Regions from separate parts of the Turicibacter sp. TJ11 genome, predicted to be linked through region 1. Evidence: a T-box and tRNA genes for the amino acid it is inferred to sense, from the RefSeq annotation. Region 1 holds a T-box; the other holds one or more tRNA genes.
The links. The T-box of region 1 lies ahead of JRC48_RS00990 (glycine--tRNA ligase). A T-box ahead of a tRNA ligase gene usually reads a tRNA of that ligase, here a tRNA-Gly.
Positions count from the first base shown of each region.

Region 2: it encodes a tRNA-Gly, which carries the amino acid that the T-box ahead of JRC48_RS00990 (glycine--tRNA ligase) is inferred to sense. The anticodon was not compared.

Region 1 is NZ_CP069349.1:207,884-215,464, forward strand. It holds gene JRC48_RS00965 (diacylglycerol kinase family protein) at 1-122, shown strand, start outside; gene cdd (cytidine deaminase) at 137-541, shown strand; gene era (GTPase Era) at 541-1,449, shown strand; gene JRC48_RS00980 (YqzL family protein) at 1,559-1,720, shown strand; gene recO (DNA repair protein RecO) at 1,725-2,465, shown strand; T-box leader at 2,669-2,845, shown strand; gene JRC48_RS00990 (glycine--tRNA ligase) at 2,923-4,296, shown strand; gene dnaG (DNA primase) at 4,356-6,152, shown strand; gene rpoD (RNA polymerase sigma factor RpoD) at 6,166-7,530, shown strand; gene JRC48_RS01005 (class I SAM-dependent methyltransferase) at 7,542-7,581, shown strand, end outside.
Region 2 is NZ_CP069349.1:2,364,042-2,371,622, forward strand. It holds gene fabK (enoyl-[acyl-carrier-protein] reductase FabK) at 1-49, shown strand, start outside; gene fabD (ACP S-malonyltransferase) at 69-998, shown strand; gene fabG (3-oxoacyl-[acyl-carrier-protein] reductase) at 1,011-1,754, shown strand; gene fabF (beta-ketoacyl-ACP synthase II) at 1,773-3,011, shown strand; gene fabZ (3-hydroxyacyl-ACP dehydratase FabZ) at 3,058-3,483, shown strand; gene JRC48_RS11360 (M23 family metallopeptidase) at 4,221-5,183, shown strand; tRNA gene JRC48_RS11365 (tRNA-Ser) at 5,333-5,423, shown strand; tRNA gene JRC48_RS11370 (tRNA-Glu) at 5,456-5,532, shown strand; tRNA gene JRC48_RS11375 (tRNA-Asp) at 5,541-5,616, shown strand; tRNA gene JRC48_RS11380 (tRNA-Pro) at 5,624-5,700, shown strand; tRNA gene JRC48_RS11385 (tRNA-Gly) at 5,709-5,782, shown strand; tRNA gene JRC48_RS11390 (tRNA-Leu) at 5,819-5,904, shown strand; tRNA gene JRC48_RS11395 (tRNA-Arg) at 5,944-6,020, shown strand; gene JRC48_RS11400 (ISL3 family transposase) at 6,286-7,572, opposite strand.

The DNA.
Region 1 (7,581 bases):
CGTCTGATTATCATGTTTACGCCAAAATTGCAAAGGATGTTGCCGCTGGAGCGGTTTTGATCGCGTCAATTATCGCGGTTATTATTGGGGGAGTTATTTTTCTTCCATATATTTTTAATTAGTAGGTGAAGAGTTAATGAAAGAAAAGTACGCAGATTTAATTACAGCAGCAAAAGAAGCTTATAAAAATGCCTATGTTCCATATTCAAAATTCCCAGTTGGGGCAGCTTTAAAGTTAAAAGATGGTAGTATCATTAATGGAGCCAATGTTGAAAATGCTTCATACGGATTAACAAACTGTGCTGAACGTTCAGCGTTATTTACTGCTTTTTCAAAAGGTTATCGTCGTGAAGACTTTGAGGCTATCGCCGTTGTTGCAAACACGGATCGTCCAATTTCTCCATGTGGAGCATGTCGTCAAGTCATCAGTGAATTAATGCCACAAGATGCCCAAGTTATTTTATTAAGTAACAAAGATGAAGTTAAAACATATACCGTCGCAGACTTATTACCATATTCATTCACATCGGAGGATTTATAATGAATCATGCAACATTCAAATCAGGATTTGTTTCAATTATTGGACGCCCTAATGTTGGAAAATCGACATTTTTAAATAAAGTATTAGGAAAAAAAATCGCAATCATGAGTGATAAGCCTCAAACGACTCGTAATAAGATTCAAGGGGTTATTACTGATCACGATACACAAACAATTTTTATCGACACGCCAGGAATTCATAAACCAAAACATGAGTTAGGAAAATTCATGACCGATTTAGCAATCGGAACGTTAAATGAAGTTGATGCCGTGATGTTTATGGTTAATGCAACAGAAAAATTAGGACGTGGAGATCGTTTTATTTTAGAACATTTAAAAGCAGTTAAACAACCGGTCTTTTTAGTCATTAATAAAATTGATTTAATTACGAAAGAAGATTTATTAGCTGTTATTGCTGCATTTAAAGAAGAGCATGAATTTGCTGGAATTATTCCGATTTCTGCAAAAACAGGTGAAAATATCGAAACGTTACTTGAAGTTATTAAGGAAGAACTTCCTGAAGGGCCGCAGTTTTATCCTTCTGACCACATTACCGATCATCCTGAACGCTTTATCATTTCAGAATTAATTCGTGAAAAAGTGTTACACTTAACTCATGAAGAAGTTCCACATTCAGTGGCTGTTGTCATTGATAAAATTGAAAAAGTAGAAGGTAAAAATGTGATCGATGTCATGGCTACCATTGTTGTAGAACGTCCATCACAAAAGGGAATTTTAATTGGTAAAGGTGGGAAGATGCTAAAAGACATCGGAACATTAGCTCGTAAAGATATCGTCAAATTATTAGGAACAAAAATTTACCTTGAGTTATGGGTAAAGGTTCAAAAAGATTGGCGTAATAAAAAATTGTACTTAAATGACTTTGGATACAGTGAAAAAGAATATTAATTCGACTTTTTAAGACAAAAATGTAATAAGCTCTCATAGATTTTCGTTTCCGAGACATACTAGTTACAGGGGCAAAAATAAAAGCGTAGCTAGTAAGAAGGGATAATACATGAATAGTCTAGAATGGGAAGTCTTTAAACGTACAGGAAAAATTGATCACTATCTGTTAATGAAGGAGTCAGAACATAAGTTAACAGTAGACAATTCTAATACTGAGTTCTCAGAGGAGATTGCTGATGTAAAGCCTGCTAAAGTTACAGAGGAGGAGTAATGGCGTGGCAATTGAGGTTGAAGGAATTATATTGAAGAGCTTTAATTATGGTGAACATCATAAAATTATTAAAGTTCTGACTGAGAATCAGGGGGTTATTGGTGTTTTTGTACAAAATGCCAATAAAATTAATACAAAAAAAAGTGCACTTGTTCAGCCGCTGACCTGTGCACATTTTAATTTAAAACCCTCAACTAACGCAAATAGCAATCTCTATTATGTTTATAGTGGAGATGTTATTGATTATTACTTAAATCTAAAATTAGATTATGAAAATATGACTTACTTTTATTTCATGATTGAATTAATATTAAAAGGCATGTCAGAGTCAGAGTTTAGCTCTTATATCTATCGAATGCTAAAGAATTTTTTAGAAGCAGCTGATCAAGGATACTCAGCTTATTTACTAAGCCTTATTTTTCAATTAAAACTCATGCCTCTCATTGGAATTGCTCCAATCATGGATTGTTGTGCTGTTTGTCAAAGCACTGAGCACATTGTAACATTAAGTGTTCGTCAAGGCGGATTGGTTTGTGCTAAATGTTATTTACCACAAGAACCGATTGTTGTTGACGCCTCGCTAATTCCCATCGTTAGAGCTCTATACAAAGTGGATATTGATCACTTGCCTGAGATTGAACTTGAAAAAGAGTTGCTTCTACCGATTGAGCAATTCTTAGATGCTTATTATGACTCGTATGCGGGCTTGCATCTGAAAACTAAAAAATTTATTAAAGAATTATAAAAAAGAGCCGAGGGGCTCTTTTTTTATCTTAATGTGTCAAAGGACATACATATCTAGTTAGAGTTGGTGACAAGATAGGACAGAAAGTCAATTAAAATGATGATATTTTTATAAAAATTTCATTTTTTCGTCGGTGTTTTTCATGTTTTTGTATATTGTGTTTTAAGTATTGATATAATATAATAGTAGTAGTATAATGCAATATTTATGTGAAGACGAAGAGTAGTACTTTAGAGTATTTGAATGATAGCGAGTCTGGGAAGGTGGAAGCCAGGTTTCAAGATCTTAAGGAAGGGAACTTCTGAGCATAGTTAACAAAGTGGTAAAGTGATGAACTTTACAAATAGGGTGGAACCGCGGGAATAACTCTCGTCCCTATGCTCGTGGCATAGGTATGGGAGTTTTTATTTTCTCTATGTTCACGAACTAAAAGTTTGTTAAGTAAAGGAGTGTTGACATGAGTCAAGTAACAATGGAAAAAATCGTAAACATGTGTAAAACACAAGGTTTTGTTTACCAAGGAAGCGAAATTTACGGTGGGTTAGCTAATACTTGGGATTATGGACCATTAGGTGTTGAGTTAAAAAATAACGTTAAAAAAGCTTGGTGGAAAAAATTCATTCAAGAATCACCATATAACGTAGGATTAGACAGTGCTATCTTAATGAATCCTCAAACTTGGGTTGCATCAGGGCACGTTGGTGGATTTAGTGATCCTTTAATGGACTGTAAAGAATGTAAAAGCCGCCATCGAGCAGATAAGTTAATTGAAGATCATGGAGATGACATTGTTGCTGATGGATGGACAGAAGAGCAAATGATGGCTTATATTCGTGAGCATAACATTGCTTGTCCAGAGTGTGGGGCGCATGACTTTACAGATATCCGTCAATTTGAATTAATGTTTAAAACACATATGGGTGTTGTTTCAGATGATAAATCAGCTGTTTATTTACGCCCAGAAACAGCACAAGGAATTTTTGTTAACTTTAAAAATGTTCAACGTACAAGTCGTAAAAAAGTTCCATTTGGTATTGGACAAATCGGAAAATCATTCCGTAACGAAATCACACCAGGAAACTTTACATTCCGTACACGTGAATTCGAACAAATGGAGTTAGAATTCTTCTGTAAACCAGGTGAGGATGGACAATGGTATGAATTCTGGAAACAATATTGCTGGAATTGGTTAGTAAACTTAGGAATGAACCCAGACCATATTCGCCAACGTGAGCATTCACCAGAAGAATTAAGCCATTATAGTAATGGAACATCAGATATCGAATATAAATTCCCATTTGGTTGGGGAGAGTTATGGGGAGTTGCTAACCGTACAGACTTTGACTTAAAAGCACATATGGCTGAATCGGGAGCAAACTTTGAATATCAAGATCCAACAACAAATGAAAAATATGTTCCATATTGTATTGAACCATCAGTTGGAGCTGATCGTGTAACATTAGCATTCTTAGTTGATGCTTATGAAGAAGAAACATTAGAAAATGGAGAAACACGTGAAGTATTAAAATTCCATCCAGCTTTAGCACCATATAAAGTAGCTGTTTTACCATTAGTTAAAAAGTTAAACGAGCAATCGTTAGAAGTATTTGCTGAGTTATCAAAACATATGATGGTTGACTACGATGAAGCGGGAACAATTGGTAAACGTTATCGTCGTCAAGATGCGATCGGAACACCATTCTGTGTGACATTTGACTATGATTCATTAGAAGATAAAAAAGTAACGGTTCGTCATCGTGACACAATGGAACAAGAGCGTGTGGCAATTGATGAATTAGTTGATTATATTACTTCAAAAATTCAATTTTAAGATGATTAATTAGAGTTGAATTTTGAAAGACTAAAATAGATAGGAAGAGGGTGAATTCCATGGGAAGAGGCCGAATTCCACAAGAGTTATTTGATCAGGTTATACAAAAAAGTGACGTCGTTGATGTAATTAGTGACTATGTACAATTGAGTAAAGCAGGAAAGAACTATAAGGGTTTATGTCCTTTCCATGGGGAAAATACTCCCTCTTTTGTTGTTTCACCTGATAAAGGGATTTATAAGTGTTTTGGTTGTGGAGAAGGAGGAAACGTTGTTTCGTTCGTCTCTTCAATCGAAGCTATTTCATATCCTCAAGCGGTTTTAAAGCTGGCTAAACGTGCCGGAATTGAAACAGATATTGTTTTACAGTCTGATGAATCCATTCAAGATGCTAAGTTTAAAAATGAATTTGATATTTTGGAGTTTGCTAAAGGGTTTTATCATTATTATTTAAATCATACGAAAGAAGGAAAAATGGCGTTAGCTTATTTACATGATCGTGGAATGAGTGATGAAACCATTGCTAAGTTTGGAATCGGGCTTGCACCTTCTTATTCGGATGCTTTAGTTAAAACCTTAGCAAATAATCGATATTCATTAGAAGTGGCCGTGAATTTAGGACTTCTCAATGAACATCAAGGACAATATTATGATCGATTTAAATCACGAATCATGTTTCCAATCTTTGATAAAGTAGGACATGTGGTTGGATTTAGTGGTCGTGTGTTTTTAGAAGGGGATACGAACTTAGGAAAGTATGTTAACTCACCTGAATCAACCATTTTTCAAAAGGGGAAATTAATTTATCACTTAAATGACGCTAAGCTTGCGATTCGTCGACATAACCGTGTGTTATTGTTTGAAGGATTTTTAGACGTTATTTCTGCTGTTGAAGCAGGATTTGTTGAATCAGTTGCCACGATGGGAACTGCGTTAACGGAAGATCATAGCCGTGAACTTCGTCGCTTAACGGATCAAATTATTTTATGTTTTGATGGGGACAAAGCGGGACTAGCTGCGGCAAATAAAGCAATTCCTATTTTAATGGCACAAAACTTTTCAATTAGTGTTGTTGAAATTCCAAATAAAATGGATCCAGATGAATTTATAAAGACATATGGAAAAGAGGCTTTTTCTAAATTAATTGATCAAGCCATTCCAGCTATTGACTATCAATATCGTTACATTAAAAGACAGTTTAATTTAGAGTTTGTGAGTCATCGCGAACAATTCAAACGTCAAATTTATCATTTTGCCTATACGCTGCAAAGCCACACGCTACAAGAGCTAATTTTAAAGAAATTGGCGTATGATATTTCAATAGGTGAGCAAAGTATTTTACAGGAGTTCAATAGTAGCAAAAGTCAAGTGTATAAAAATTCCAATATGAACAACAATAAAAACGGAAACCGACAAATACATGCAAGACAATTGCGAGATACTAAATACGAACGTTCTGAAAAAATGTTAATTCACTACATGTTAAAGGAAAGACGTGTCGCTTTACAGGTAGAAAAAGAGCTAAATGGTTATTTGAATGATCCGATACGTCGTAACATTGTGTTGTATATCTTAGATTATTATACGACGCATGAAACGATGAATTTACAATATTTCTTAAATTGGATTGATGAGGCATTAGTAAAACCAATTACAGATATTATATTTGAATGCGAATCACTCCCACCTCTTGCAAGCGAAGAGGTGATTCATGATTTAATTTCTGTCGTCAAAGAATATGTTTATAAGGTTCAAATGGAACAGTTAAAAAAACAAATTAGTGAAGCAACATTAGATCGCGAAAAATTGGAATTACTAGGTAAAGTAAATCAACTCAAACAGCAGTTTGGGAAGTAGAAGGAGTGGTTTTATGTCAAATCCGGTACTTGATGAAAAAAAGATTTTAGAAATCAATAACCAATTAATTAAACTAGGAAAAAAACGTGGTTATTTAACATATGATGAAATCAATAATAATTTTGAACAAGTTCAATTAGATCCAGAAATGATCAGTTCATTTTTAGACTTATATGATGCAGAAGGAATTAATATTGTTAAATCTGAAAAAATTGTTGAACCAGAAGAGACAACTGAAGAAGACGATACAGTTTTAATCTTACCTGATTTCGACACAGAAGATAATGAGGATGCAATTCCGGCTGATTTTAACGCTGAAGATGAAGTTGATTTAGAAGAAAAATTCGATGACTTCGAATTTACATCGCAATTTAAAATTAATGATCCAGTTCGAATGTATTTAAAAGAAATTGGACGTGTTGAATTACTATCTAGTCAAGAAGAAATTAACTTCGCGAAAAAGATTGAACGTGGAGATATTTCAGCTGAAATTTTAGAACTACGTCGTCGTAATGAACCACTTCCAACTGAGTTATTAGAACGTATTGAATCATTAATCAAAGATGCTGGAGAAGCTAATGATGGAAATGAATTTTTAATTGGGATTACAGAATTAAGTGATGAAGAATCACGCCGCGTTATTCATGAAGGTGAGTATGCTAAAAAACGTCTAGTAGAAGCTAACTTACGTTTAGTTGTTAGTATTGCAAAACGTCACGTTGGACGCGGAATGTTATTCTTAGATTTAATTCAAGAAGGAAATATGGGACTTATTAAAGCGGTGGAAAAATTCGACTACCGTAAAGGATTTAAGTTTTCAACTTATGCAACGTGGTGGATTCGCCAAGCGATTACGCGTGCGATTGCAGACCAAGCGCGTACGATTCGTATCCCAGTTCATATGGTTGAAACGATTAACAAATTAGTTCGTATTCAACGCCAATTAGTTCAGGAATTAGGACGTGAACCATTACCTGAAGAAATTTCTGAAAAAATGGGAATCTCACCTGAAAAAGTACGTGAAATCTTAAAAATCTCTCAAGAGCCTGTTTCATTAGAATCACCAGTTGGAGAAGAAGACGATTCACATTTAGGAGATTTTATTCCAGATGCAGATGCTTTATCACCATCTGAATTTGCTTCAAATGAAATGCTTAAAAAAGAATTAGATGATGTGTTAGAAACATTGACTGATAGAGAAGAACGTGTTTTACGTTTACGTTTTGGTTTAGAAGATGGACGTACACGAACACTTGAAGAAGTAGGAAAAGAATTCGGTGTTACTCGTGAGCGTATCCGTCAGATCGAGGCTAAAGCATTACGTAAGTTACGCCACCCATCTCGTAGTCGACGTTTAAAAGACTTCATGGAAGAATAGGACTTAATCAGATGAATTATGAATTATCATTACGTTTACAAACTTGTTTAA
Region 2 (7,581 bases), 500 kb from region 1:
TATTTATCATCATGCATCACTAGTTTGCAAAAATTTAAAAATCGGTTAATTGCAAGGGAGAATTAATAATGTCAAAAGTCGCATTTATTTTTTCAGGCCAAGGAGCACAAACGGTAGGAATGGGAAAGTCGTTTTACGAATCGAGTGAAACAGCGCGTGATTTAATGGATCAAGCCAATGCATTATTATCATTTGATTTAAAAGAAATTTGTTTTGAAGACTCACAAGGATTAATTAATGAAACGACTTATACACAACCAGCTATTTTTGTTGTCTCACAAATGGCATTAGCTTTATTACAACAAAAAGGAATTCAGGCAGATGTAGTAGCTGGATTTAGTTTAGGTGAGTATTCAGCCTTATGTGCAGCTAATGTCTTTAGTTTTGAAGAAGGTGTCAAATTAGTAGCTAAACGTGGAGAGTTAATGGGTGCTGCTTCTAATCATGGTCAAATGGCAGCTATATTAGGGCTCGATTTGGAAAAAGTAAAGATTGTTTGCAAAGTAGCATCAGATAAAGGCGTTGTCGAGATAGCTAACTTAAATTGTCCCGGACAAATTGTTATTGGTGGTGAAGTAGATGCTGTTGCTTATGCGTGTGAGATCGCTAAAAATCACGGAGCAAAACGTGCTTTGACTTTACCAGTGAGCGGACCTTTTCATACGTCATTACTCAAACAAACAGCACAAATATTTGAGCAAGTTTTAAATGAAAAAGACTTAAAAGAACCTCAAATTCCAATTGTCTTAAATGTTTTAGGTGATTACTATGACCCCCCACTAAACTTAAAAAACTTAATGGTTAAACAAATGGCCTCAAGTGTGAAATGGGAAGCAAGTATTCGTCAAATGATTGCAGATGGGGTAGGGACATTCATTGAAGTTGGACCTGGCAAAACGTTGAGTGGATTCATTAAAAAAATTGATCGCAACGTTCAACTCTTAAATGTCGAAGATATGAAATCGTTAGAGGCGACAATTAAAGCCTTAAAGAATTAGGAGGAAGTTTTAATGAAGTTAGACGGAAAAGTCGCTCTGATTACCGGTGCATCACGTGGAATCGGTGCTGCAATTACTTTAAAATTAGCTTCACTTGGATGTAATGTTGCAATTAACTATGCTGGAAATATTCAAAAAGCAGAAGAAACGTTACAATCAGCCAAGTCTTATGGTGTTCATGCTAAGATTTATCAGGCAAATGTGGCAAATTATGAAGAAGTAGAGGACATGACCAAACAAATTATTAAAGATTTTGGTCGCTTAGATATTATTATTAATAATGCAGGTATCACATCAGATCATCTCATGATGCGGATGGATCAAGAAGCTTTTAACTCTGTTATTGATGTAAATCTTAAAGGAACATGGAATGTTTGTAAAAGCGTGACGCGTTTTATTTTGAAGCAACGATCAGGTGTCATTATCAACTTATCTTCAGTTGTTGGAATGAGTGGGAACATTGGACAGGCTAATTATGCAGCTTCTAAAGCTGGAGTCATTGGATTAACCAAATCATTAGCTAAAGAATTTGCTTCAAGAAACATTCGTGTGAATGCAGTGGCACCTGGTTACATTAAATCAGATATGACCGCTAATCTATCAGAAGAGATTACAGCCAAAGTTTTAGAGAATATTCCATTAGGCCAATTAGGAGAGGTAGAAGATATTGCGAACGCTGTTGCATTTTTAGTAAGTGATGACGCCCGGTACATTACCGGACAAGTTTTAGTTGTTGATGGCGGAATGGCAATTTAAAAAGGAAGGTGTGATTTTATGAGTAAGCGAAGAGTCGTAGTTACAGGACTTGGAACCGTCTGTCCAGTAGGAAATGATGTTGAAACGATGTGGGAAAACATTAAAAACGGAGTTTGCGGAATTGATCAAATTACTCGTTTCGATGTAACAGATTTTAAAGTGAAATTAGCAGCTGAAGTGAAGAACTTAGATATTGAGTCTTATATGAATAAAAAAGAGGCTAAACGATTAGATCGATTTAGTCAGTTAGCTATGATTGCTTCAAAACAAGCCTTTTTAGATTCAAAACTAAATATAAACGAAATGGACGAACATCGTTTTGGTGTGATTTTAAGTTCGGGAATTGGTGGACTACAAACAATCGAAAATGAAAAAGAAAAAGGAATGCAAAAAGGATATGAGCGTATTTCTCCATTTTTTATTCCTATGGCTATTGGAAATTTAGCAGCGGGAAATGTTGCGATTATGCTAGGGGCTAAAGGTGCATGTCTAGATATTGTTACGGCTTGTGCAGCGGGGACAAATTCTATTGGAGAAGCATTTAAGTATGTACGTGATGGTTATGCAGATATTATGCTAACTGGAGGAGCAGAAGCTTCCATTACGCCACTAGGAATCGGAGGGTTTTCAGCTATGAAAGCTTTATCCACAGCGACAGATAAAAATCGTGCCTCTATTCCATTTGATGCCGAACGTAGTGGATTTGTTATGGGTGAAGGGGCAGGAGCATTAGTGTTAGAAGAATATGAACACGCTAAACAACGTGGAGCAACGATTTATGCAGAAATGATCGGATATGGCGTTAGCTGTGATGCTTTTCATATGACAGCACCAGATGCCGAAGCTAACGGAGCAGCGGCTTGTTTTAATATGGCACTTGAGGATGCTAAATTATCAGCAGATGCCATTGATTACATCAATGCTCACGGAACGTCAACTCCTCTTAACGATAAGCTAGAAACGTTAGGTATTAAAAAGGTTTTTGGTGATCATACAAAAGTTATGGTGAGTTCAACAAAAGGACATACAGGACATCTTTTAGGAGCAGCGGGAGCTGTAGAGGCAATTATTACGGTTAAAGCATTACAAGATGGATTTGTTCCACCAACGATTAACTACTTACAACCGGATCCAGAGTGTAATCTAGATATTATTCCAAATTTTGGTCGTGAAGAAGAAATCCAATACGCTATATCAAATTCATTAGGTTTTGGTGGACATAATGCATGTATTATTCTTAAAAAATATGTAGGATAATAAAAAACTCTTTCTATATTATATATAAAACAAAGAAGGTGAAGTAGTGGTACTAAACAGTAATCAAATTCAAGAAATCATTCCACATCGATATCCGTTTTTATTAATTGATCGTATTGATGAATTAGAGCCAGGAAAACGCGCATTAGGTGTAAAGTGTATTTCATCTAATGAGATGCAATTTATGGGACACTTTCCTCAACAACATGTCATGCCAGGCGTCCTTATTATTGAGGCGTTAGCTCAAGTCGGAGCAGTTGCGATTTTAAGTTTAGAAGCCAATAAAGGTAAAATCGCTTATTTTGCAGGAATTAAGTCAGCAAAGTTTCGTCAAAAAGTTATTCCTGGTGATCGTTTAACTTTAGAAACAGAGTTAATTAAAGTGAAAGGAAACATAGGTGTTGGAAAAGCTGTGGCTAAACTAGGAGATCAGATTGCAGTAGAAGCTGAACTGACATTTGCGATTGGATAACTTAAAAGGGAGAGAAAACTAAAATTTTCTCTCCCTTTTTAATTATTAAGTTTAAATAATTGCTATAATAAAGTATCATTAAAAAAAGCGGGTGTTAAAATGTTTTTTATAAGTAGTATTTTATTAATGATTATTATTTTTATTGGCTTTTTTTTCTTTCTAATCCGATCAAAAAAATTAAAATTTAATAATAAACGAATCATTTTAAAGATTGAACTCATCGTTAATCTATTAATAACACTAATCTTCTTAATCATATGTGGATTTGGAATAACAACTATTTTTATTATGATATGGTTTGTCATTAGTATTTTTTGTTACTACGTCTATAATCATAATCATGAAAAGTACGGATTTATTGGTATATCATTTTGTACATTTTTCTTTATTATCTTTTTGGTTTTACAACTTTGGATTTACGGAACGACTTGTTGACGTTCAAAAATATCTAGACGTATTTGGTTAGATGTAGAATACAATGATTAAAAATTAGCATACTATGAACAGTTAATTAATGAAAAGGGAATTGACTAGTTCGAATTAAAATTAGTATTGTTTATAATATTATCAGTTTAGAATTAATATTATTTACGATTATTTTAAATTAGATTTATATTTTTGGATGTATTCGTCTATTAATGTTAGTGTTTTATAAAATTAATGAATAACTCATAAAAAAACAGTAGTCTCCCTTTTTATTAATAGAATAGAAACTAGTCTAGAAATGGGTGGACAACATGAAACGTAAATTCTCTATAATGATTTTATCATTAATTATTACGATATTACCTAGTATAATGGCTAGAGCAGAAGATAGTAGTAATCATGAAGCAAGATTAAAAATGTATAAAGATTATGAAGTAGCTTCAGGAGTTCCGTGGTATCAAATTGCAGCCGTTGATCAATATGAAAGAAATATTCATAAGTTTAGAGAAGAGTGCGGTAATCTAAAATATGATACTATTTCGATTTGTATTTTAAATGAGAGATGGTCAGGGCCTGAAAATCCATATTATTATGATAGTGACTACTATACAATCAATTTATTCGGTGGTATTGGTAAAGATGGTGACGGTGACGGATTAGCAGATATAAATAATGAAGAAGACGTCTTATATACAATGGTAGAGTATTTAAGATCTTTTGAAGAGTTTGAATCTGCTATTGTTGCTTATTATCAAAATGAACAGGCGGTCATGATCATTGAGGAAATTTCATCATTATTTGAACACTTTGATACTATTGTTTTAGATAAGCGATCGCTACCGGTTTCAAAGCGCTATAGTTACAGTTTCCAAGATAACTATGGAACAGCTAGAAGTTGGGGAGGTGCACGTTCTCACGAAGGAATTGATATCTTTGCAGGATATTCAACTCCAGTTTTATCGACAGCTTATGGAGTTGTTGAAGTAATGGGATGGAATGATTTTGGAGGATATCGTATTGGTATTCGAGACATCTATAATACTTATCAATACTATGCACATTTACAAGGCTACGAAGGTAATTTAAAAGAAGGCGATATTGTCGAGCCGGGTCAAGTCATAGGTTATGTTGGAAGTACAGGATACGGAAAAGAAGGAACAAGTGGTAAATTTCCACCTCATTTACATTTTGGTTTATACAAGTATGATGGACGTTGTGAATGGGCATTTAATCCTTATCCACATTTAAGACGTTGGGAAAAAGAGAAACAATAGTCAGGATAAAAGACCGTAATCCACTGAAAATACGGTCTTTTATTTATGAATTAATAAAAAATAAAAAAAGTTAATAAAAAGTGTTGACTCTTATTTAGTACCATGTTATTATATAGAAGTCGTCAGGGACGAGGTTAAAAAAACAAAATGGAGCAGTACTCAAGTGGCTGAAGAGGTGCCCCTGCTAAGGGTATAGGTCGGGCAACCGGCGCGAGGGTTCAAATCCCTCCTGCTCCGCCATTATAAAAAATAAAATGGTGAATTAGTTGTATGGCCCGTTGGTGAAGCGGTTTAACACACATGCCTTTCACGCATGCATACACGGGTTCGAATCCCGTACGGGTCACCATTTAAAAAGGTCCAGTGGTGTAGCGGTTAACATGCCTGCCTGTCACGCAGGAGATCGCGGGTTCGATTCCCGTCTGGACCGCCATTGAGAACGGGAAGTGGCTCAGCTTGGTAGAGCACCTGGTTTGGGACCAGGGGGTCGCAGGTTCGAATCCTGTCTTCCCGACCATTCAAAATGCGGGTGTAGTTTAATGGTAGAACTTCAGCCTTCCAAGCTGACTGTGAGAGTTCGATTCTCTTCACCCGCTCCATTAACTTCATTGTGATGTGCCATGAAAAGCTGATAGGCGGTCGTGGCGGAATGGTAGACGCGCCAGCTTGAGGGGCTGGTAGGAGTAATCCTGTGGAGGTTCGAGTCCTCTCGGCCGCACCATAATGAATGTCTAATAAACCTCATCAAGAATCAACAAAAGCGCCCATAGCTCAATTGGATAGAGCGTTTGACTACGGATCAAAAGGTTAGGGGTTCGACTCCTCTTGGGCGCGCCATAATAAGATAACAATGAGTTCGAAAGAGCTCTTTTTTTATTTTCTAAGTACTGTTTATTAGCAATAAAAAAATTTGTACTTATAAAAAGCATCAAATGGTTTATGATTAATCCTTGTACGGGATATATTACTCATTGAATTGAATTTTTACTGTCATGAGATCGATCTAAGTACTCCTTTATTTTAAATAGGCTCTTTGTCAAATAGTGTTGCTGATGAATTTTTAACCTATTACAATGAGTGACTTAAATCCAAATCCTAGTGGCTAAGCTGCTAGGATTTTTACTTTGGGTTTAGTTAGGTTTTGAGTGATAAGAATTCTTGATTTAAAATGGTAGAAACTACGATAGCCAAAAGCGATTCGTTTAATGACTTTAATTTTATTGTTAATGCCTTCAATGGGACCATTGGTGTACGAAGTGGTCAGTGTGTTTTCAATATAAGATTGATACGTTTTAAACGTTTGAAAAGCAGTTTGGAATTCAGGAGAAATCAGAGGGTGTTTGGCTTGAAGTAAGTGATTGAATCGCTCTAAGTTTTTGGTTTGGAGGGTGAAAAGTAAGTCTTGATAGAGATTGTAGGTGGCTTTTAACTCAGGAGATAAATCAAGTAAAAAGTTTAGGATATCAATTTCTCGCATCGGTTGTTTGAAACAGTAAACGGAGCGATAAGTGGTGGTATTAATTAACGTGTGGGACTTTAAGAATAAGCGCCAGTAACGTTTGAATTTACGACTGTGTTTTTTAAATTTTTTCATGAATCGAATTCGAGTTTTGTTCAGTGCACGAGAGAGATGTTGAACAAGATGGAATTTATCAATCACAATTTTGGCATGAGGAAACAGCTCCTTAATTAAACTGATATAAGGGGCATACATATCAATGACAATATGTTTAACGCGAGAACGTGCTTCTTGGGTATAGCGTTTAAAATACGTTTGAAGGGAGCTTAGCCGACGATCTTCAATGATATCGATGATTTGTTTCGTATCAGCGTCACAAAAAATGAAGGACATATGCCCCTGGGCAGATTTAACCGATTTAAATTCATCAAAACAAAGATTTTCAGGAAGGGAATTAAAATTTAATGATTGAGATTCATAGAAGCTATGAATGATCCGATTGACAGTGGAATGAGACACTTGATGACGACAAGCGATATCAGACTCCGAGATTTTATTTTGTGCTTCTAACGCAATGGCATGTTTGGTGTTGTAAGAAATGAAGCAGTTCTTTTCAACAATCGATGTTTTTAGAGTGAACGTCGACTGACAATGCCCACAGTAGTAACGTTGTTTCTTTAAATCTAAATAAGTATCATGGAGTGAAACTTTAGGAATGACAATTCGAGACGTTTTGAACCCATGCTTTTTAAATTTAGAATCAAAGAGAGTTCCGCACCGCTCACAATGAGTCGGTTGATAAGATAAAATGCCTTTAAAAACAAAGCGAGTGACACCCTCAATTTTAACTTCTTCCAAATAATCTTCCTCAAATGTGATCTGTTTGTCTTTAATATTTAAGAGTTTTCTAGTAAAATATGAGTGAGACATCCAATCCAT